2 regions of the Peribacillus sp. TH16 genome follow, and region 1 is predicted to be linked to the other one. Evidence: a T-box and tRNA genes for the amino acid it is inferred to sense, from the RefSeq annotation. Region 1 holds a T-box; the other holds one or more tRNA genes.

Region 1 (12,310 bases):
AATGATGCGAGAGTATCAATTTTTTCGGCTATACTTACAACTGCTCCAATAACAGAAGGCGGCACATTGTCATCCGCATGTCTTGGCATGTAGTGTTCATTGATTGCAGCCGCTACTTCTTTTGCTTCTCCTTTTAGGAGCGCATACTTCTCACCCATATACCCTTGCAATTCGGGGAATTCATAAACCATATGACTGACTAAATCAAATTTAGCAATTTCAGCAGCACGAAGCGCCAGATCCTTTTCTGCCTTTAAATTCAAAGCATCTGCCAGAACGCCTGTCACCGCTGTTACACGGGCTGTTTTCTCAGCTAAGGTACCTATTTCTTCATGATAAACGATGCTGTCGAGTTTTTTCAAAGCATCTGCTATCTCTTTTTTCTGATCTTCTTTAAAGAAGAATGCCGCATCCGATAAACGCGCACGCAACACTTTTTCATTTCCTTTAGATACCTTTTCTAGATGACGGTCATCTCCATTACGAACGGTTACAAAGAATGCAAGTAACTTGCCGCCTTGATCTTTAACTGGGAAATAACGTTGGTGCTCCTTCATTGAAGTGATCAAAACTTCAGCTGGAAGTTCAAGGAATTCTTCTTCAAAATGGCCAAATAACACCGTTGGGTACTCTACCAAATTATTGACTTCTTCAAGCAGATCTTCATCAACTGGGATGATCCAGCCTTTTTCCTGCTCAAGACTTTTAATCTGTTCTAAAATAACACTACGACGTTTTTCTGGATTAGCCATGACAAACTGGTCTCTTAACGTTGCTTCGTACTGTTCAGGATCCTCTATCCTTGCAGCTTCTCCTAAGAAGCGATGTCCCTTTGTTTCACGGCCAGTTTCAACATCAGCTATGGAAAATGGCACTACTTCGTTGCCGAATAATGCAATCAGCCATTTAATCGGACGGACAAAACGAAGGTCTTGGTTGGCCCAACGCATATTTTTCGGGAACGTCATCCCGCTGATAATTTCCTGTAACTCAGATAAAAGCTGGGAAGTCGGTTGTCCTTTAATGAATTTATTTACATGGGCATATTCAATACCCTTAAGTTCTTTAAAATAAATATCCTCAGCGGTCATCCCTTGGCCTCTAACAAACCCTAATGCTGCTTTAGACCAGTTTCCTTCACTGTCCAAAGCAATTTTTTTAGCTGGTCCTTTTGCTTCTTCTTCGATATCTTTTTGTGATTCTGAAACGTCTTTTACCAATATGGCCAAACGTCTTGGTGTGGAAAAAGCTTCAACCGCTCCGAATTCAATTGCTTTTTCCTTAAGCCATTTCTGTACTTTATCTGACAACTGTTTCATAGACGCTGTCACAAAACGAGCCGGCATCTCTTCCAATCCAATTTCCAATAACAAATCACGCTTGCTCATTTGTATTCTCTCCTTTCACTTTTAGAATCGGGAAGCCTAATTTTTCCCGCTCTTCATAGAAGGTTTTGGCAACCTTACGTGCTAAGTTACGGCAGCGGGCTATATATCCCGTTCTTTCCGTTACTGAAATCGCACCTTTTGCATCCAAAAGATTAAATGTATGTGAACATTTTAAAACATAATCATAGGCAGGATGTACAAGCCCTTCTTCCATTTGGCGATGTGCTTCCTTTTCATACATTGTGAAAAGTTGAAATAACATATCAAGGTCGGATGTTTCAAACGTATATTTTGAATGCTCGTATTCCGGCTGTCCAAAAATATCCCGTACTGTAAATCCTTCTGTCCATTCTAGATCAAACACATTTTCTTTTTCCTGAATGTAGGAAGCAAGACGCTCGATTCCATATGTAATTTCCACGGAAACCGGCTTACACTCAAGACCGCCTACCTGTTGGAAATACGTAAATTGTGTAATTTCCATTCCATCAAGCCAAACTTCCCAGCCAAGACCAGCACAACCTAATGATGGGTTTTCCCAGTTATCTTCTACAAAGCGAATATCATGCTCAAGCGGGTTAATACCTAATGCGCGCAATGAATCCAAATACAGCTCTTGGATATTGTCTGGTGATGGCTTCATGATTACTTGGAATTGATGATGTTGATAGAGACGGTTAGGATTCTCTCCATAACGACCGTCTGCTGGACGGCGGGATGGCTCCACATAAGCAACACTCCACGGTTCAGGTCCAATTGCTCTAAGGAACGTATAAGGGCTCATCGTTCCTGCCCCCTTCTCGACATCATAAGCATTCATTAATATGCAGCCTTGTTCAGACCAATGCTTTTGTAAAGTTAAAATCATATTTTGAATATTCATCGTACACCTCCAGATTATTTAAAACGCCTCTTTATGAAATTAGGGACGGGAACTCCTATACCAGTAATTTTGAATCGTTTATCGGCCACGCATGCATTTCACCAATTAATTCAAGTGTTTTACCGGTCCATTCATTGTTATTCTTTCGCATTTTTGCAAACAAAAAACTCCCGTCTCTATGCGAAATGCATAGGGACGAGAGTTTACCCGCGGTTCCACCCTAATTGCCGTTAATAAACCGGCCTCTTTTCAAAGCTACATGCTCCGGAACGCCTTCCCTGTAAATCCATACCCCGGCTTTCACCATCCCGGGTTCGCTTTTTATGGAGAATGACAGATACTCTTTTCCATCAACGCAATCTTCTTATTTTAATGATTAGAATTTTATACAATCAAGCCTGGAATGTCAATAGGTCAAATCTTAAAACATATCTTTCATCGTATCAATCTGTTTTAAGAACTTTTTTGATTTTAAATGGAGGCCTGAATACTCTTCATAATAAGCATCAATGATTTTCTGCAGTTCTTTTTTCGTTTCAGGCTTAACCGAAATGTTTCCGAGCCTTGATAAATCCAAATAATAAAATATTCGCAGCAATTTAACGGCTGCGGGTGAAATTTTATAGTGATATGGGTCTTTTCCCAGACAGCGGTGACAAATAAAACCACCTTCCCGTAGCGAGAAGGAGAATTCTCCTTCTGTTTCACCACAAACAGCACATTGATTTAGTACTGGGTTAATCCCGTTGACGGGCAGCATCTTCATTTCGAAAATAAATTTCAAAACCTCCGCGTCATATTCTTCGTTTATGTAATGCAAGGTTTGCGAGAGTAATTCAAACAGATATGGATTTGGTTTCTTATCATCTACGCTTTTATCAACCAATTCAACAATGTATGAAGCATATGCAGTGGCAAAAAGGTCCTCCCTTATAAAACGAAGGGAGTCGACCATTTCTCCTTGTTGAAGACTTCCGAGTCCGCTTGATGTAGAAACAAGGAAATACCCGGAGCAAAAAAGTTGGGTGACGGCAGCAAGCCTGCTATTAGGTTTACTGGCTCCTCTAGCCATAACTCCAATTTTCCCTAGCTCACGGGTATAAATAGTAATAATTTTGTTGTTTTCTCCATATGCAGTCCGTCTTATGACAATGCCTTCACATTTTTGGAGCATACCAAGACACCACCCATGCTTGCCAAGACTATCTTATGAAACAGGAAAATCAATATCTGCTAGCTCATCACTCAATACTAAGGGTCTTTCCTGTCTTTCGACTTCTATCTCCTTAAACAGCAAATAGGTGTCCACATTACCTGTTTCACTAAATAACTCCCAGGTAAAATCCAACATATAAAGCCCACCTTTCATTTTTAACTAGCAATATAAATATCCGACCATATGATTAGCTTGACCTTTTTCCACACTTTCATGAAGCGTAAATTTTGCTAATTAATACTCACTTTCATTGAAACCATAATCGCGAAGTTGGCTCGCTTTGTTACGCCAATCCTTCTGTACCTTCACCCATAGTTCCAGGAATACTTTCGAGCCTAATAAATTCTCGATATCAACCCTCGCACGGCTACCGACTTCTTTCAACATTTTCCCTTGCTTACCAATAACAATACCTTTTTGTGAATCACGTTCTACCACAATCGTAGCCATAACATTAATTGTATCACTGTTATCCATTTTTTTTATTGAATCGATAACAACAGCCACTGAATGGGGAATCTCCTCCCTAGTCAGGTGCAGAACTTTTTCGCGGACCAATTCAGAAATAATAAAACGCTCCGGATGATCAGTTACTTGGTCAGCTGGATAAAACTGTGGACCTTCAGGAAGATGCTCCTTGATTTGCTCAAGCAGTGTATCGACATTATTGCCTTCAAGCGCTGAGATTGGAACCACGGCCGCGAACGGATAAAGCTTTTGATATTTCTCAATAATTGGGAGTAAATCATCAGGGTGCATAGCATCAATTTTGTTGACTACAAGGAAAACAGGTGTTTTTACGGTTTGTAGTTTTTCAATGATAAACTCATCACCACGTCCGTATCCTTCTGTCGCATTAATCATGAAGAGAATCAAATCGACCTCTTTCAATGTATTTGTTGCTACCTTCATCATAAAGTCTCCAAGCTTATGCTTCGGTTTATGAATCCCCGGTGTATCAATGAATATCATTTGTGAATCGTTTTGTGTAAGTACACCTTGAACCTTGTTTCTCGTTGTTTGCGGTTTATCACTCATAATGGCAATTTTTTGACCAATAACCCGGTTCAAAAATGTACTCTTGCCAACATTAGGTCGTCCTATAATCGAAATAAAACCTGATTTGTAACCTTTTACTTGTGTTTCGTCAAATAGTTTATTCATTTAAATCCTCCGGTGAAAAAGCTCCTGGAAGCAATTCCTGTACTGTTAGTTCTTTAATATCCCCGTTTAAGTTGGTTAAAACAACCAACATATCTTGTTCACATAGTTCTGAAATAACCTGCCTGCACGCTCCGCATGGGGAAACAGGACGATCAGTATCTGCCACGACTGCTAGTTTTGTGAACTTCTTATCATTATGAGCATAGGCACTGAATAAAGCGGTTCTTTCTGCGCAATTGCACATACTATATGCAGCATTTTCTATATTGCACCCATGATAAACCTTACCATCGGCAGTTAATAAAGCAGCCCCTACTTTGAATTTTGAATAAGGTACATAAGCCTTTTCCCTTGCTTTTTTAGCTTCCTCAATCAATTCATTCGTATTCAATTCACATCTTCCTTTCAAATTGGATACCATTTCAACCACCTATAGTCCAAACTTCGGCAAAAAGATAATCAATCCAACTATTATAGAAAATATAGCATATATGAATACAGCTCCGGCTGCAATATCTTTTGCCTGCTTAGCAAGGGGATGGATTTGGTCTGTTACCAGGTCTACAACTCTTTCAATCGCTGAATTAACGAGCTCTAATGTAATCGTACCAGCAATGGCAGCCAAAATGAACAGCCATTCCATCCCATTCAATGAAAAATACCAACCAAAGAATACGACGATTACTGTTAATACGAAATGAATCTTTATATTACGTTCTGTTCGAACTGCTTCCAAAATCCCCTGACAGGCAAAAGAGAAGCTTTTTATTAAAGGATACTTTTTTTTACCCTTCTCTTGAAAGTCCATATTCTTCCAAGATCTCCTTTTGTTTAGTAAACATCACTTTTTCATCTTCTTCAGTCATGTGATCAAAGCCTAGTAAATGAAGAAAACCATGAAGAGCTAAAAACCCAAGTTCACGGTCAAAAGAATGTCCGTATTCTTCTGCCTGCTCCTTAGTACGCTCAATGGAAATAATAATATCACCCAGCATACGAGGCATTTCGGCCCCGATAATTTCTACTTCATCTTCACCCATCTCTTCCAGTGCAAAAGAAATGACATCGGTAGCTGCATCTTTATGGCGATATTCTTTATTGATTTCCTGAATTCTTCTATTATCTACAAAAGTGACAGACAGTTCCGTATCTTCTTCAATATTTTCTTTTTTAGCCGCAAATTGCAGAATACTTTCAACAAGGTTCTGAGCTTTTTCCGTAACTTCGTTCGTTTCATCCATTAAATCGATTGCTAAAATCATTCTTTCACCTTCTGTCCTAATTTTTCCGGCTCCGGATATTCAATCCTGGAGTGGAAGATACCATTAAGCGATTCACATAAGGAATGCTTCACGATACTTAATTCTCTCATAGTAATGTCACATTCATCAAATTGACCGTCTTGAATTCTGTCCTGAATAATAAAACTTACCAGCTCTTCAATCTTCTCAGGTGTAGGGTGCTGCATCGATCTCACCGCGGCCTCTACACTATCAGCAATCCCTATGACAGCGACTTCCTTCATTTTCGCTCTCGGGCCTGGGTAACGGTAACAGGCTTCAACTGTCGTATCATCCTGCTTCTTCGCCTTATGATAGAAAAATTTCAATAAAGTAGTCCCGTGATGCTGCTCCGCAATATCAACAATCTCTTTCGGGAATTTATGACTGCGCAACATCTCACCACCATCAACAGCATGGGCAATGATGATATCCCTACTCGTTTCCGGCTGCAGTCGATCATGCGGGTTTTCCTCATTCATCTGATTCTCGATGAAAAAATGCGGACGTTTCGTCTTGCCTATATCATGATAATAACTGCCGACCCTTGCAAGCAATCCATTTGATCCAATAGCTTCACAAGCTGATTCCGCTAAATTGGCCACCATTACACTGTGATGGTAGGTTCCTGGTGCTTCAATTAAAATTTTTCGTAGTAAAGGGTGGTTTGGATTTGAAAGTTCAATTAGCTTCATCGATGATAAGATCCCGAAACCTGCCTCAAAAAACGGTAACAGGCCCATTGTCAAAACAGCTGAACCCACTCCCGATCCTATTGCTGCAGCAGCATAGTACAAATACTCCATTTTAGTATAATGCCCGTCCATTATAAAGATAAGCGAAAATACAAATGCCATATTGATTAAAGACATCAGAAGTCCTGCAATCAGAACTTTTGATTTGAAATTGGGGCGCGATAATATAATGATTGCCGCCAAACCCCCGAAAATAATATAAAGTCCCATAGAGAAATCTAGATTTCCAGGTGTATCACCATTAAATATAATCGTACCATACGAACCTAATAAAATAATCATTGCTACAGCTAGCTTATCATTCAATAAAATCTTAATAAGCATAGCCGCCATGGCACCTGGGAAAATGTATTCTAAATTCGAATTTTTAAGATCTGCGAAAACACTGACAGTTTTCATAGTTGCCATCGAAAGGATAAAGACAAGACTGAAGATCAATAACTGATTGTATTTGTTATCCCTTTTGGAAATTGAAATGTAAAAAAAGTAATAAAAAGCTCCAAAAGTTAAAAGGATAAATAGCAGTAGCCCAATATAAGGATAAATGGTAGACTCTGTACTTAAAAAACCTGCCAGTTCAAGTTGCCTGTACACATCCCGGTCTACTAACTGATTTTCTTCAACAATAATCTGCCCCTGAAGAATTCTAATAGGCTCTACGCTTTCGACTGCTTTCCTACGTTGCTCCTCGGTTTTATCCTTATCGAAAAACACATTTTGGATGATTGCCGTGCGTGCAAGGGAATTAGAGGCTTTTTTCATATCGCTATTAATGCTCATATACCCTAATTCTTCTACAACCTTTTTCTTGGCATTTTCGACATCACTGGCCGCAATTCGTGAGCTCATCACATTATTAACAGCCGTGATTGTTGAGTCTTTTGCAATTTCCAGCTCATCTTCATTCGCCTGCACTAAAGCAAGGAAAACAGAATCCTCAATATTTCTATTGACTTCATCTGTCAATTTTTCTTTTAAAATGGAAACCTTCTGAGCATCAGTTTTTATCGGTTCCTTTTTATCTTCCTTTCCTTCCTCTTTTTTATCTCTTTCAGGATCTGTTTCTTTATTCACCTCAATCGCCGAATCAAAAATGGATGAAATCAGATCGACTTTATTTTTGGCGTATTCTTTTTTTAATGTATAGACATCCGCCACTTGTTTTGAAATCTCTTCTTTTTCTTGTTCGGTCTTATATGTATCTTCTACAGTCTTTGTTGAACGAATAGTTTGTTCTGCCGGCTTAAAAAGCTCTACCTGGACTTTTTCCGGTTTGACATTGGAAAACATTAATCCATACGTAAACAAACCAAGTATCAGAAACAACAGTACTTGAAAAAAACGATGGACCAATAGCCCCTTTATTTTAGTAAAAAATTTCTGGATACGATTCAAGGAAGGTCCTCCTATAAAAAAGTGATGTAATATTCTAGATATGTAAAATCATAACAGTTTTCTTGTTAATTTTCACCCTGGTTATGATAAATGTAAAGCTTCTTCCGTTCTATTTCTACTTTTTGCTAATAAAGACACACAATCTACACACAGCACGAAAAATCCGCCGAGTGGAATTGGCGGATTTTTTTCTTATTCCTTTGCCTGCTCGTAAGCAGTAATGATTTTGGCTACAAGTGGATGTCTTACAACATCACTTTGTTCAAAATAAACAAATGAAAGACCTTTAACATTTTTCAAGATTTCTTCAACCCGAACCAAACCAGACTTCATTCCTTTGGGAAGGTCAATCTGTGTACGGTCTCCCGTAATGACCATCTTTGAACCGAATCCAAGCCGAGTTAAGAACATCTTCATTTGGGCTTCAGTCGTATTTTGTGCCTCATCCAAGATGACAAATGCATCTTCAAGCGTACGTCCCCTCATGTAGGCAAGAGGAGCAATTTCAATCGTTCCACGTTCTATCATCCTTTGGGTCTGTTCCATCCCCAGAAGGTCATGTAGGGCGTCATATAACGGCCGTAGGTACGGATCTACTTTTTCCTTCAGATCTCCTGGCAGGAAACCTAGGCTTTCACCCGCTTCAACAGCCGGTCGAGTCAGGATAATTCTTTTAACATGGCCATTTTTTAATGCATTAATCGCCATCACTACAGCAAGGTAGGTCTTCCCGGTTCCAGCAGGCCCAATTCCAAATACTAAGTCTTGCTTCTTTATAGCTTGAATATAGTATCTCTGACCGATTGTTTTGACTTTAATGGATTTCCCTTTAGCTGTTTTAGCGATTTCCTCTTCATATAATTCACCGAAATATTCCAAGGTCCCTTTTCTAGCCAATTCAATTGCATATAGAACATCCCTGGAACTGATTGTAATTCCTTTTCTAATTACTGTTAATAGTGCTTTCAATATTTCCTGACCCATTGTTACCCGCTCGATTTCTCCAGCAACACTGATTGCTTCACCTCGGGTAATAACTGAAATTCCAAGCTCTTCTTCAAGCACTTTTACATTTGAATCCCCATTGCCCAATAAAGCAATTGCTTCATTAGGTGATTCTATTTCTAGCTTAATTACTTTCACATCATCTGCCATTCGTTAGTCTCCTTGAATGATTGGCTGTCCAATCGCTATATCTTCAATAACTTGGTAATGTATAGATAATTTAACTTTACCATTCTCTATGCTTTCGTGCAAAATTTTTTCTCCCACGATTTCATCTTCCTCATCGAGCAGTTTTTGCAAATCGGCTCGGGCCATTTTTTTACCTTCCTTTATCGCTTCTTCCTTCGTATAACTTCGGACAATATCATCCTTGCTCCTTAAGGTCACAACTTTATAGGAAATAGGCAGTTCCCATTGAAGAAAGTGAAACGGCCTCACAGTCGTTTCTTTTTCCTGTTTTTCATATCCCGGATCTTTGAAACCCCAGATTGGCAAAGAAAAGCCACTCATTTTTATATAGTGCTTACTCGTTTCATTTCCGTTTAAAACAGAAAATTTAGTTTTCAATGGAACCTTCACTTCCGCTTTATACCAGGTTTTCCCTTTTATTACTCCCTGAGCTGATACAATTTCCGGCTTGTCTTCTTTCCCAATCACACCTGAAACAAGAAGCTGCCCTTTGCCGACATAATCATTTACGTTTACTATAGATTGTCCTTTTTTTACGAACAAATCAGTGATTATTGCTTTTTTCGAAGCTACCAAATTCTGTGGAGACGTTTTCTCGATTTCTTTCGGCTGCCGTTTTTCAACAACTCTAAAATGGTAAGTTGTTCCCTTCAGCTCAACTCCCACCCACGTTAATGCACCAATCCGATCAGATAATTTACGCTGGATTGTATCCACATCATCAACAAAAAATTGCAACTTACCAATTTTCAAGCCCATCTTGTCCAACTCTTTTCGGATGGCATGCTCGGTTGCCGGCTTTGCATCTTGCACATCAATGCCCCAAACCATATTGGAAAGTACAAAAATGCAAAGCAGAAAGGCAATTAGACCAGCCAAAAACCCGCTATTTTTCATAACTCTCTTCAATAGGAACGGAACGCCTTTTCCCTGCATGAACTTTACTTTGCAGTCACTTTTACGCATAACCTGACGGAGCTTTGGAATATCTCTAAAATCCATATGAAAAATTAGAGATTCACTTCCAACACGCTTCACATCCCAGATATGAAGCCCTCTCCTTGTCAGCATGTTAATCAACCGTTCCGCACCTCTGCCATAAGCCTTCACTTTAACATAGCCTGTATAGTAGTTTGTCCATTGGTTTTTCATGGAGACCTCCCGGGATCATTCATTGATAAAATATACCTTGTCAATCTTGCCTTCGAGCATGATTTCTTCCGGCAAAATCGTCTTAATGACAAAGGCTGTTCCCTTTATTAGCAGCTGACCATTTTTCAGCATCAATCGTACTTCACTGTCAGTAAAAGCTAATAAGCCACGATGATTTTCAATATAAATATGTAATTGTCCGATCATAGTAATTCGCGGCAGGTCCATCATGACATCTTGCGGAAGGTCCATTGTTTTGGTCATAAGCTGTTTCATTTTTTTTCCCCAATTACGAGCCATAAAAAAGAACCCCCTTTCATCTCAATGTATGAAATGAAAGAGGGTTCTAGCACAAAATTATAAAGGAACAAAAGTCTATTTTTTTATTGCATCAAATACATAATGCAAACAGGTCCCTATCGAGTTATCTCCTTGACCTCTGAAGACTTCGCTTCGCCCTTGGCGGTCCCAGCACTTCTGACATGATGATGCCATCAATCAGCTGTTTTTTGCCAAAAGACGGTCCTTTGCGATAGACCGGACTGTTATTATCAGATATCGCTGATGTAATTTGATCCGCCTTCGCTTTTTGATATAAACGCTCTTGATCGTACTTCTGCTGCAGACGCCTAAGCTCCGCAATCCTTTTGTTAGCTTCAGTTTTCGTCTCATCGATTACTTCAGCAGCCTGTGCTGCCTGCTGTTCGACTTTCCTTACGGGAGCAGGTGCAGGCCTTTGCTGTTGATTACCTTGTGCCATTTCACCTTGAAGCTCCCGGATGACCTCCTGCCATTTCTTTTTCGGAGGCGTGTTTGGATCATCACTTTGCTGAGGCTGCTTTTTCTTTCCTAACATGGACGTTAAAATACCGATCAAGACAATGATAAGGAATGGGTTCTTGAGAAAGAAATCAATAAAATCTCCCATTTAAAGACCTCCCTTTCCTGATCTAATTATTATTATTGTTATTATTATTATTATTGTTAATGTTGTTATCTTTTGGATTGTCGGATATTTTACTGATGGAATCACGCATATCCGTATCAGCCGTGATATTTTGGATATTCATATAATCCATCACTCCAAGGTTTCCACTTTTTAGTGCATCTGCCATAGCCAACGGAACTTCTGCTTCGGATTGGACAACCTTCGCTCGCATTTCCTGAACACGGGCAACCATTTCCTGTTCAAGCGCAACAGCCATGGCACGTCGTTCTTCTGCTTTTGCCTGGGCAATTTTCTTATCCGCTTCGGCTTGGTCTGTTTGCAAGATCGCCCCGATGTTTTTCCCGATATCCACTTCAGCGATATCAATGGAGAGAATTTCAAATGCTGTTCCTGAATCCAACCCTTTTGATAAAACTGTTCTTGAAATCAAATCGGGATGTTCCAGTACATCCGTGTGCATTTTCGAAGCACCAATTGTCGATACGATCCCTTCCCCTACACGGGCAATGATCGTCTCTTCACCGGCACCACCGACTAGACGTTCAATATTGGCACGAACCGTGATCCTCGCCTTCGCTTTTACTTCAATCCCATTCATTGCTACACCAGAGATGAACGGAGTTTCGATCACTTTCGGGTTAACGCTCATTTGAACAGCTTGCAGTACATCACGACCAGCAAGATCAATAGCCGCACCTCTTTCGAAAGGTAACACGATATTCGCACGTTCCGCAGCAATTAATGCGTTCACGACGCGATCGACATTACCGCCTGCAAGGTAATGGCTCTCCAATTGATTCGTTGAAACATTGATTCCAGCCTTATGGGCCTTAATAAGAGGATTGACAACTCTGCTTGGTATAACGCGGCGAAGCCTCATCCCAACTAATGTAAAAATACTGATTTTGACTCCTGCCGCTAAGGCGGAAATCCA
Region 2 (12,310 bases), on a different contig from region 1:
GAACGAGAAGTGTGATCCGTTCAGTGCTTAGTGAGCTAATTGAAAAATCATTAATAAGATTCTTTGTGAATAACGGGACTAATAATCCTACACCTGTTGTACTTAAGCTTAATACTAAAGCAATCCCTATCATTAGTTTAGAAGGCTTTGTTTGTTGAACTAATCGAATAAACTGGCGCCATCCTTTTTGCTTTTTTACTTCTGACATATTTATTTACATCCTTTCTTAATCCTTTTTACAAGAGGAAGTATACAAAGAAGTTATGAATTGAATATGAACTTCTAAGTTAATTATTCTATTTAGTGGTTTTTTCGAAATAACTGGTAACATGACTTTGTTTTGCTAGTTAATCTACCAAAAAAGCAAACATAGGGATGCCGTAGCTAAAATCCGTGCATGAATGATTTGTTAAATAAGTGATACTTCATATTAGATGAAGCCGTTGAACAAATCATAAATCAACTTTAATGTTTACCAAAGCCTTTTGTATAAAATATACAGGAGTTTGCCCTAATCCAGATGACCTTTATATGAATGAAATAGATAGGACATAATAGATATCATAGGATTTAGATATTTTAGTAAGGGTTACATATAGAAAAGTATGGAATTATCAAGAGGGCATAATTTTTGACCAAGGATCTTTAACAGTGATACGCTTACTTTTAGATATTACGTATTCAAAATCAAGGAGGAACACAAAATGACACAATCCAAACAACAAAAAATCACCCTGGCAAACCGACCAAAAGGAATGCCTTCGAAAGAAGATTTTAACTTTGTGGAGAGTGATGTTCCCACACCAAAAGAAGATCAAATATTATTACGGACGCTTTATTTATCTGTCGATCCATACATGCGTGGAAGAATGCAAGATACTAAATCATATATAGCTCCATTTGAATTGAATAAGGTCATCACTGGAGGCGTTGTAGCCGAAGTGGTAGAATCCAATTCGAATTCCTTCAAACAAGGAGATGTTGTTGTTGGGAATATCGACTGGGCAGAGTATACGGTGGTCAATGAAAAAGAAATCCGAGTGATTGATCCTAAAGTTGCCCCTGTCACAACTCATTTAGGGATTCTCGGGATGACTGGTTTAACAGCTTACTTTGGTTTGCTCGATATCGGAAAACCTCAAGAAGGTGAAACAGTCGTGGTTTCTGGAGCAGCTGGGGCTGTTGGTTCAGTAGTTGGACAAATTGCTAAAATCAAAGGTGCTAAGGTAGTAGGCATTGCTGGCTCAGATGAAAAACTTGAGTATTTAACAAAAGAGCTTGGCTTCGATGGAGCTGTTAATTATAAAAAAGATAGCTTTGCGACAGATTTAAAAAACGCTGTTCCTAACGGAGTCGATGTTTATTTCGATAATGTTGGCGGTGAGGTAACGGATGCTGTTTTCACACTTTTAAATACAAATGCTCGTATTCCATTATGCGGAGCGATTTCCTCTTATAATGCAGAAGGAAAAGATTTAGGGCCGCGTCTGCAATCGGCGATGATCAAAACGAGTGCACTTATGAAAGGTTTCACAGTTGGTAATTATGCCGAAAGATTCCAAGAAGGTGCGACAGATTTAGGGGAATGGCTACAGCAAGGAAAATTGAAGTATGAAGAAACCATTATTGAAGGGTTTGAAAATACCCCTGATGCATTTCTAGGTTTATTTAAAGGAACGAATCTGGGTAAACAACTTGTAAAAGTTGCAGAACCTAAATACGCTACGCTCTAAGCATGGGAACCTAGTAGAGGGTAACATTGGTGTGACATAGTCTTTAAAACAGTATTGAAAAAAGAGTAAATAATTAAGGGTATATAATAAGCGGCCTTTTTTCGATATTCAATCGGGGGAAGGCCGTTTCCCTTTTCCTAGATACGAGAAAGATTAACGTATATTCCTCTTCCTTTAAGGTATCTTTTGTTGTTAATGAAGGATATTAAAAGAAGCTCTAGATTAAGCCATCAAGATAACGGTTGAATAGCGTCAAAAGAGAAGATAGGGAGCGAATTATTTAATGAAAGGAAAAGTGAAATGGGCAAAAATAAACAAAGAGTATCTTCAAAGTCTCCGAAATTAGAAGCGATACATACGACATTTAAACAGGCTTTTGAAATAAAAAAGAATCCATTTCCGTGGATAAAGGCATTGAGTGCAGGAATTGCTGCTGCATTACCTGTATTCATAGGATTATTATTTGGGAATTTTGAGTACGGTTTACTGGCAGGAATTGGTGGATTCTCTTATTTATACGTGTTTAACCAACCGTATGAGCAAAGAGCTAAAAAGATTTTCTTTGTAATGTGGGGCCTTTCTTTATCTGTTGTCTTAGGAACCCTTTTGGCCCCATATCAGCTAGGGACAGCTATAGTGATGGGGATTATTGGGGCATGTGTATTTTTCATTTTTGGTGCTTTAAATATCACTGGTCCTTCGGCAATATTTTTCGTTTTGAGTTTTGCGCTTGCTACAGGTATGCCTATTGATCAATCACTTGCGCCGTTACGTGGAGGGCTTGTTTTATTAGGTGGGGCATTATCTTGGATAATCTGTATGTTAGGCTGGTTTTACAATCCCCATGGACCTGAAACTAATGCAGTGGAAAAAGTGTATAGAGAGTTGGCGGTATTCTTTGATTCAATAGGGACAGAGAAGTTTAATACAGCAAGACACAGAACGGTACTAGCAATGAAGCAAGCAGAAAATACGCTTTTAGCCGGGTATTCAGCCAAGAGAAGTACAGATATATTTAAGCGGTTGTTTCTTTTAAATGAACATGCAAACGCGATATTCTTGAGAGTTCTTGAAATTTCTTTGAACAATAAGATCGTACTTCCACCTGAATTAGGGAAATCCGTTCAGGCATTAGCTGACTCTATTGGATCTAAAACGAAAAATAAATCAAAGATTCTTCAGCCAGAGCAGGTTGATAAAGAAGTAGAAGATTTATTCATAAAAATCTATAATGCAGATGCCATCATGAATGAACCGGTTCAAAAAATTCATCAAGAAGTCTTAATCTCAAAGCCTTCTCTAAAAACCATATTTCTGGGGGCATTTGATAAAAACTCCATAGTCTTTCTCACTTCTGTACGATATGGAACAATCCTTACTATCGCCGCTATCATCGCTTATTCAGCCGGTTTTAATCGTTCGTATTGGGTGCCCTTATCCTGTGCTGCAGTAATGTCCGGTGCTACCATTATCGCCACATTTCATCGTGCTGTTCAAAGGACTTTCGGGACAATCATTGGGCTCCTATTAGCAAGTTTGATTCTTGCATCTGTTCATAACGAGTTTATTATTGTGCTAATCATCTTGTGTTTGACTTTCATTACAGAGCTTTTTATCGTTCGGAATTATGGGTTAGCTGCGATGTTCTTTACACCTTCAGCTTTAATCATGGCAGAATATTCAACTCAAAGTTACGACTTCAGTTTCTTTGCAACAGTAAGGATAACTGATATCGTTGTAGGGAGTATTATAGGCCTTGCTGGGTCATTGTTAGTCGGAAGTCGATCAGCGTCCAGTCTTCTGAGTCATTTTATCGCGAAAACGATTCGAAGTCAGGGTCAATTTTTATTAATGGCGTTCTCTGAAAATAATAGGACCCTTACATTTGATGAGAGCAGTGAACGAAGCAAAATGCAAACCAATATGGTCAATCTATTAACGGTATACAATACGTCTCTAGGTGAGATATTCAAAAACAAGGCCAGATTAGAGTCTCTATGGCCCGTAATATTCTCAATAGAACAATTGGGGTATTATCTAAATGCCAGCTTGAAATACTCTGAACGTCCAGTTCTTTCAGAGAAGGATCTCGCTCAATTGCTTTATGTTTTTGAAACCATGGCAATAGCTGCAGATAAAGATCAATCTTCAACAAATAAAACCGTACCAGAAATTGAAGGGTTTTCAAAAATTCGTCACGAGATTTTGGACCTCCAAGAAGCTCTTCAGTTTAGGGGAGAAGTTTCAAGCTAACCTTAGAGTTTTGTTTAAGGGAGTTCTTATTATTGGCTCCCTCAATTCAACTGAATGAATGCACTAGCTGAAAATAGAGGGTTTATTCAAAAAGTCTGTAAAAATGCCAATTTTCAGTATAAAATGTAAATACATACAGAAAGGTGATGGATCATGTCAAACGTTGCTAAATTTCGAGATTTTTTAACGCGCGAGAAAATCTATATGAATGAGTTGAAAGAAGATGACACCACCTTTTTTAGAGCAGAGCAAAAGTTAAAAGATGGCTGGAAGGTTCTTTTAGTTTTTGCTTTCAACCAAAATGAAAATGTGGCGGATTTATTTTGCTTTAATGTTGCCGAGTTGAAGAATCCTGATAAAAGGCGGGATGTACATACACTGTTAAATGAATATAATGCTAATTTTAGATATTCAAAGTTGTATGAAGAAAAAGGGACTATTTCAATTCGTTATTCTTATTCCCTTGAGGGAGAATTTTTACCAGATCTAGCTTTCAGGAAGTTAATCATGTTACTTGAAACAGCGGAGCAGGTATACCCGTCGTTAATGGAAGTCATCTGGTCTTAACAGTGGAGATGTAGGGAAAGTTCTCTGTTATTAGAGAACTTTTTAACATCTTTAATAGAGTGATGAATATACTATTGTAACATTCATTAAATTTTTATTATTTTTTTAAAAATAACTATTGCATTTATTTAATATAAACTATATAATTAATTTTGTTGATAGCGATTCGACAAATTTCTACAAGAATACGCGGGTGTAGTTTAGTGGTAAAACCTCAGCCTTCCAAGCTGATGATGAGGGTTCGATTCCCTTCACCCGCTCCAATACATACTCATAACGCAGGGTTTCGTTACCTGGAGAACGAAGCTTTGCGTTTAAATATTTTATAATGAGAATTCTACTGTTTACAGTAGGGTTTTTTTTATTGTCTAGATTTGTATGTACCTATCTATAATTTAAGAAAGTAGTATGAGATGAGGCTGATCATGGGTGACTAAGAAACTAGTTGATATGATGTCAGGAAGCGTATCAAGTGAATCCAAAACTGGGGAATGTGTTTGTAATAGAAGAAAAAACATTCACAGGTTGATATCCTATCCTATAAAAAGACCCCTTCCGATTTTGGAAGGGGGTTTAGTTCTGCTCGATTGTTATTATACTTCTAAAATGGAATAAGTTCCTTCTCCACCGTGGATTTCGAGGAACATTTTCATTAAGGACTCTGTTAGCTGATGGGCTTCTTTGATTGGTGTCTTTGGTTGTAAATAGATGATTTGGATTGCCTTTTTCGTTTCTTCCGTGACCTTTGTTCGTTCTGAATCAACGTAGGGGCTTCCAAATGCTCCATCACGATCGGCAGAAGTAATCATGTTTTCCATTGAATTCAAGCGGCCATTCAAGCCGTTATACTCGTCTGTACTCTCGCCAATTTTAATCGAGATATCTCCTGTTAATTTATCCGCATCATATATGCCAATAGGCACTTCATATAAAAGGGAGAAGAAGTTATTCAGGTCGATAGCGGAATGAATAGATGTTAAGTAATTTTGTTTTTTAACACGACGGTATAGAGCTTCCACGGAAGGACGGTAGCGTGACGGATTCGTTCCGGTCGTTTTGAAAATCTTTCGCCACTCTTTGATACCCGGGAAATCGGTTAATTCTTTTTCATCTAGATCGAAGAAAAGAGCTTCTTGAAATAACTGCAGTCTTCCTTTGACCATTTGCGGGGAGGGGCCAACTTCGATGTTTTCATATGTAATGATCCCAACTTTGAAATCAGGGATTTTACTGCTAAGATTAGCGGAAATGTTAATTTCCAAGCGTTACACCTCCAAAAATGATTGCAATTAGTTTATCATAGATAGCAATGGTTTGAAATGAATACAAGCTTCGATGGGAATAATGAATGAACGAAGGTGATAAATATGGATATGAATACACTTAAGCAAGAAGTGATTATATATAGTAAAGAGATTGGCATTGATAAAATTGGGTTTACATCAGCCTCTAATTTCACGGAATTGAAAAGTCGGCTGATCCGTCAGCAGGAACTAGATTATCAGTCAGGATTTGAAGAACCGGATATTGAAAAAAGGGTCAGGCCTGAAATGATTTTTGATAAACCGCAATCCATTATTTCGATTGCACTGGCCTATCCTTCTAAATTGAAGAATGCACCGCAAAGCACAAAAAGTGAGCGACGTGGGATTTTTTGCCGGGCCTCTTGGGGAACGGATTATCATACGGTTCTTCGCAATAAATTGCAGTTACTTGAGGATTTTATTAAAGATAAAGTGCCAGGAGCAATGGTAAAGTCTATGGTAGATACTGGTGAATTATCGGATCGTGCTGTTGCTGAGCGTGCAGGAATAGGCTGGAGTGCTAAAAATAGTATGATCATTACTCCTGAGTTTGGGTCTTATGTATATTTAGGTGACATGATTACAAACTTGCCATTTATACCGGATCAACCGATGGAAGATCAATGCGGGACTTGCAATAAATGTGTGGATGTTTGTCCAACAGGTGCACTTGTGCAGGGTGGCCAGCTGAATTCTAAGCGCTGTATTGCTTTTTTAACGCAGACAAAAGGATTTCTCCCTGATGAATTCAGGACGAAAATAGGCAATCGTTTGTACGGATGTGATACGTGCCAGACTGTTTGTCCGAAAAACAAAGGAATGGATTTTCACTTTCATGAAGAGATGGAGCCTGACCCTGAGGTTGCGAAGCCGTTGTTGAAGCCTCTGCTTACGATCTCAAATCGGGATTTCAAAGAAACATACGGCTATGTATCTGGTTCGTGGCGAGGCAAAAAGCCAATCCAGCGAAATGCCATTTTAGCATTAGCCCACTTTAAAGATGAAACGTCACTACCCGAATTGATTCAGATCATGAAGGAAGATCCACGTCCTGTATTACGGGGAACCGCGGCCTGGGCGATTGGGAAAATTGGACGGAAACAAGTAGTTTCTATTTTAGAGGAAGCTTTAATGAACGAAACCGATGAAGAGGTTCGTGCAGAAATTGAAAAAGGACTGCAGTTTACCTTGGAGCATCAATAATATTAAATATATCAGATATAGCCGCCTCGTAAGAAATTTAACGGGACGGCTTTTTTTATTTTTTGTAGAAATGTGAGGATGAGGGTTTAATATGTAGGTAAAAAAGAGTCCTCGATATGCTTGGACAACTTTCTGATTGCCGGCTAATTTTTTATATAGGGCGGGAGAAGCTCAAAACCTTTCAACCGGAATACAGGGGAGTAGATTTTGTATTCTGCTGTGATGATAGGCTAATAATACCTTTTATTTTTCAGATATATTATTTAATCAAGTGGATACCTTGGCTCGTGATGTTCGAAGCGTTTCTGCTAGTTTCTTTTGTTAATAAGAGTTTATTTCGAGGAAATGAACAAAAACAGGCCATTAATATATTCTTCTTTAATGAAGTTGTGTTTTTGTCCATGCCCTCATACATACACATTAGCATAGATGGTATGAAGGGGGGCATAATTTTGAGGGAACAATTGAAACAGCTTTTGCAAGAAAGAGTGGAGTGTTATACTTCTGATACTCAAGAACGCGATGAAAGAAAATTGCATCTGAAAAAGGAGTTAATGCGGAACCGCTCTACGGAAATTGTGCGGGTAAATGCTGCAGGAAAGGTTCACTCGAAGAGAAAGGAAGAAAAGGATACGGTATTGACCTATAAAGTACATCTACAATATTTATTGAAGCAGGAAGATTCTTTTTATATAGAAGAGGAAATGGAAGAAAGGGAGGCGAGGTTTAGAGATGGGTATTTAATAGATGAACGTGACCTTGTACCAAGCTTTGAACCAGAAGAGGTGCCTCCAAAATGGGAAGAAGGTTCGGAGCGACTTTCTTATAAGTATGACAGGATGAAGGCCGTCCAGTATGCCGAGCGGTGGTGGAATGAATTTAATCCTGCGTACCACAAGTTCACTGATGATTGCACGAATTTCATTTCACAATGTTTGCATGCAGGAGGAATCCCAATGTGGGGGGCGCCAAACAAAAATAAGGGCTGGTGGATAAGAGGGAAAAGCTGGAGCTATACCTGGACGACTGCACACTCCTTATATAATCTGCTCGCTGGCGGAAAGGGAATCCAGACAAAACGTTTAGAAACAGCTGAGGAGATGGATATAGGCGATATCATGTGTATTGACTTCGAAGGAAACGGACGCTTTGATCATAACTTGATTGTAACGGCGAAGGATCAGAACGGAATGCCGCTTGTGAATGCCCATACGATGAACAGTCGCCATCGATACTGGACGTACGAGGATTCGAGCAGATATACACCGAATATCGTTTATAAATTTTTCTCGATTTTGGATGGAGTGTGATTGGTTTTTAGTCTGTTTGTTTAATGCTATAATTAGATGAAGTTTAAACTAGAGGTGAAAATGAAGTGGCAATACATGTAGTTTTATATCAACCACAGATTCCAGCAAATACAGGTAATATCGCAAGAACGTGTGCAGGAACAGACACGTCCCTGCACCTTATTCGTCCGCTCGGTTTTTCAACAGATGACAAACAGCTTAAGAGGGCCGGTCTCGATTATTGGGAGAATGTTAAAATCCATTATTATGATTCATTGGAAGAGTTTTATGAGAAGAATGCCGGCGGTGAATTTTATTACTTAACGAAATTTGGAGAGCAGCCGCATACAACCTTCGATTATAGTGATCAGGACAGTGAGATTTATTTCATGTTCGGTCGTGAAACGACGGGCCTTCCGAAAGACCTGATTCATGAAAATTTAGACCGTTGTCTGCGAATCCCGATGACGGATAAAGTTCGTTCTCTAAACCTATCCAATACAGCAGCGATCTTAATTTATGAGGCCTTAAGGCAGCAAAATTATCGTGATTTGGATTTAAAAACAAAAGGTTGATGGATTAATGCTTTTATTACCATACTATCAGTGGGGGATATAGCCCCCCTGGTGGATGTTTTACCTACATACTTTTTTAGGGGTGGAAGCTTTGAATAATATTATTGAGAAGATTTTAGATCACCGTTCCATTCGTTCTTTCGAGGACAAGCTATTGTCGGAAGAGCAAATTCAAACGATTGTTGAATGTGCTCAGGCTGCATCAACTTCAAGTTATATTCAAGCGTATTCAATCATTGGGGTAACCGATCCAGAAAAGAAAGCCAAGCTAGCGGAGCTTGCCGGACCACAATCTTATGTAGAGAACAATGGGCACCTATTCGTTTTCTGCGCTGATTTATATCGACATGATCGGATAGCTGAGATGGAAGATACAGACCTTTCCGATTCGATTGAAAGTACGGAAAAATTCATGGTTGCATGCATTGACGCAGCTCTTGCAGCTCAAAATGCGGCATTGGCTGCAGAATCAATGGATCTTGGCATTTGCTATATCGGTGGAATCCGTAACAATCTTCCAGAAGTGTCAGAGATTTTGAATATTCCACATCGTGTTATTCCGTTATTCGCCCTTGTAGTCGGCTATCCTAAAAATCGTTCCGATAAAAAGCCACGTCTGCCACAATCTAATATATACCATGAAAATGGCTATCAGGCGGATAAGCAGGAGTTTATCGGTCAACTGAAAGAGTATAATGAAACGATTTCTAGTTATTATGAAAGCCGTACAAAAGGCAAACGAAAAGATACCTGGACACAGCAAATGGCTGGTATGCTTGGAAAGAAAAGCCGGATGTATATGAAAGATTATGTGGAAAAGCAAGGATTTAAAAAACATTAAATGATAAAAAAACTTTGTTAGGATATCTGAATTTTTATCCATAAATGGATTATTCTTAAAAGCCGGCTATCCATAATTAGCCATAAGATGACCTCGGGTATTGTCCCCGAGGTCATTCTGTTTTTATTTCATATTGGAATAAACAGGTAGCCCTTTCTAGATAAATAGTATTAGCATTGTTCCCCATACATCCAACATGAAATTATCCTTTTATAGCCATATAAATAACTATTGACAATATATTTATATAGAATTATAGTAATTAAGTAATGGATAATGATAATCATTTTCATTTGAGTTTTTACTTACTTATTTTTCAGTAAATGGAGGTTAAATAATGGTTCGCCTATATACAGAGAATTTAAATATTGGCTATGGTGAACGTTTAATTGTAAAAGATCTCAGTGTGGAAATTCCAGATAAAAAAATTACAACAATTATCGGATCCAATGGTTGTGGGAAATCTACACTGTTGAAAGCAATCACTCGCATTATTCCCAATCAATCTGGGTCAGTCGTTTTAGATGGAGTAAATATCTCAAAAGAAAGCACAAAGATACTCGCTAGAAAGATGGCGATTCTTCCGCAAACACCAGAAAGTGCAAGTGGATTAACAGTCGGCGAACTCGTATCTTATGGTCGCTTTCCTTATCAAAAAGGCTTCGGACGCTTGACCAAAAAAGATTATGAAGTGATCGACTGGGCACTTGAAGTAACAGGAACAAAAGACTTTAAGTTCCGGCCTGTAGATGCACTATCAGGAGGTCAACGCCAGCGCGTTTGGATTGCAATGGCCCTTGCACAAGAAACAGAAATCATCTTCCTTGATGAGCCGACCACCTATTTGGACATGGCACATCAACTAGAGGTTTTAGAACTCTTACAGAAGCTGAATGTAGAACAGGAACGTACGATTGTCATGGTCCTACATGACTTAAATCAAGCTGCTCGTTTTGCTGACTATATTATTGCCTTAAAAGAAGGAGAAATAGTCAAAGCGGGAGATTGTGAAGAAGTCATCACTCATGAAGTACTTAAGGAAGTATTCCATATTGATGCGGTAATCGGAAGAGATCAACGAACAAACAAACCAATGTGTAGTACATACAATTTATTAAAAGGAGAATTGACAACAAATGAAAAAGATAATGATTCCATTTATTCTGCTGTTAGTGTTAATTATTAGTGCTTGCGGTAACGAGTCAACCGAAAAGGATGAGAGCTCGAATTCGAAAAAGGAAAAATCGGGTACCATCACGTACCAATCTGAAAATGGGCCTGTCGAAGTGCCTGCGAATCCTAAGCGTGTAGTCGTACTATCTTCTTTCGCAGGTAATGTCATGGCTTTGGATGTTAACCTTGTAGGAGCTGATTCCTGGTCTAAAATGAACCCGAATTTTAAAAAATTAAAAGATGTCGAGGAAGTAACTGACGAAAACTTGGAAAAAATCATCGAGTTAAATCCGGATTTAATCATTGGTTTATCAACGATTAAAAATGTCGATAAACTAAAAGAAATTGCTCCAACCGTAACGTATACATACGGAAAAGTGGACTATTTAACACAACATGTAGAAATTGGTAAACTCTTGAATAAAGAAAAAGAAGCTCAAGCATGGGTGGATGATTTCAAAAAACGGGCAAAATCCACTGGTGATGACATTAAAGCTAAAATTGGTGAAGATGCTACCGTTTCCGTATTGGAAAAGTTTGACAAACAATTCTATGTATACGGCGATAATTGGGGCCGTGGAACGGAAATCCTTTATCAAGAAATGAAATTGGGCATGCCTGAAAAGGTAAAAGAAGTGGCATTGAAAGATGGTTACTTTGCCTTATCATTAGAAGTCCTGAAAGACTATGCCGGTGATTATGTCATTTTGAGCAATAACAAAGATCAGGACAATTCATTCCAACAAACAGATACGTTTAAAAACATACCTGCCGTTAAAAACAATCAACTATTTGAAGCTGATGCAAAAAAATTCTACTTCAATGATCCAATAACATTAGATTACCAATTAGACTTCTTTTCAAAAAGTTTTCTTGGAAAATGATACAGCGAGGGAGAGGGAGTCTGATTCCTCTCCTTTTATTCTATAAAAAAGAGATGAGAGAGACAGATGACTAATGAAAATCAACGTTTCATCCCATTTATATATAAACTGATCATAGCGATCGTTGCCTTTATCGGCATGTTCATCATATCTATGGTGTTTGGTGCAGCCGATGCTACCATCAAGGATGTATGGCAAGCACTGACGTCCAATGCTACAGGTGATAAGATTTCCATCATTCGGGAAATCCGGTTCCCTCGTGAAGTTGGTGCCATCTTTGTAGGTGCAGCACTTGCAGTTTCTGGTGCCATCATGCAGGGAATGACGAGGAATCCTCTTGCTGATCCTGGGTTGCTTGGATTGACGGCAGGTGCCAATGCAGCTCTTGCCATTACCCTAGCCTTCATTCCTTCGGCTAATAACTTAGGCATTATGATCGCGTGTTTTATTGGTTCTGCTGTCGGGGCAATTATGGTTTTCGGTATCGG

What was found. A T-box is a leader RNA that pairs with one kind of tRNA and senses whether it is charged. The one in region 1 lies ahead of glyQ (glycine--tRNA ligase subunit alpha), so its partner is inferred to be a tRNA-Gly.
Region 2: it has a tRNA-Gly gene. The T-box ahead of glyQ (glycine--tRNA ligase subunit alpha) is inferred to sense a tRNA for this amino acid. The anticodon was not compared.

What each region holds. Positions count from the first base shown of each region.
Region 1 is NZ_JAEKEM010000009.1:1,103,678-1,115,987, forward strand. Features, by position in the region: gene glyS (glycine--tRNA ligase subunit beta) at 1-1,388, opposite strand, end outside; gene glyQ (glycine--tRNA ligase subunit alpha) at 1,375-2,271, opposite strand; T-box leader at 2,460-2,634, opposite strand; gene recO (DNA repair protein RecO) at 2,693-3,445, opposite strand; gene JFV29_RS19355 (YqzL family protein) at 3,479-3,622, opposite strand; gene era (GTPase Era) at 3,722-4,651, opposite strand; gene JFV29_RS19365 (cytidine deaminase) at 4,644-5,072, opposite strand; gene JFV29_RS19370 (diacylglycerol kinase family protein) at 5,082-5,459, opposite strand; gene ybeY (rRNA maturation RNase YbeY) at 5,437-5,913, opposite strand; gene JFV29_RS19380 (HD family phosphohydrolase) at 5,910-8,081, opposite strand; gene JFV29_RS19385 (PhoH family protein) at 8,274-9,236, opposite strand; gene yqfD (sporulation protein YqfD) at 9,240-10,427, opposite strand; gene yqfC (sporulation protein YqfC) at 10,443-10,727, opposite strand; gene JFV29_RS19400 (hypothetical protein) at 10,852-11,355, opposite strand; gene floA (flotillin-like protein FloA) at 11,378-12,310, opposite strand, start outside.
Region 2 is NZ_JAEKEM010000002.1:1,705,147-1,717,456, reverse strand. Features, by position in the region: gene JFV29_RS08290 (ABC transporter ATP-binding protein) at 1-214, opposite strand, end outside; gene JFV29_RS08285 (NADP-dependent oxidoreductase) at 705-1,733, shown strand; gene JFV29_RS08280 (FUSC family protein) at 2,034-3,986, shown strand; gene JFV29_RS08275 (YbjN domain-containing protein) at 4,140-4,553, shown strand; tRNA gene JFV29_RS08270 (tRNA-Gly) at 4,743-4,816, shown strand; gene JFV29_RS08265 (B3/B4 domain-containing protein) at 5,147-5,815, opposite strand; gene queG (tRNA epoxyqueuosine(34) reductase QueG) at 5,921-7,060, shown strand; gene JFV29_RS08255 (amidase domain-containing protein) at 7,513-8,370, shown strand; gene trmL (tRNA (uridine(34)/cytosine(34)/5-carboxymethylaminomethyluridine(34)-2'-O)-methyltransferase TrmL) at 8,436-8,924, shown strand; gene nfsA (oxygen-insensitive NADPH nitroreductase) at 9,016-9,765, shown strand; gene JFV29_RS08240 (ABC transporter ATP-binding protein) at 10,103-10,951, shown strand; gene JFV29_RS08235 (iron-hydroxamate ABC transporter substrate-binding protein) at 10,902-11,822, shown strand; gene JFV29_RS08230 (FecCD family ABC transporter permease) at 11,889-12,310, shown strand, end outside.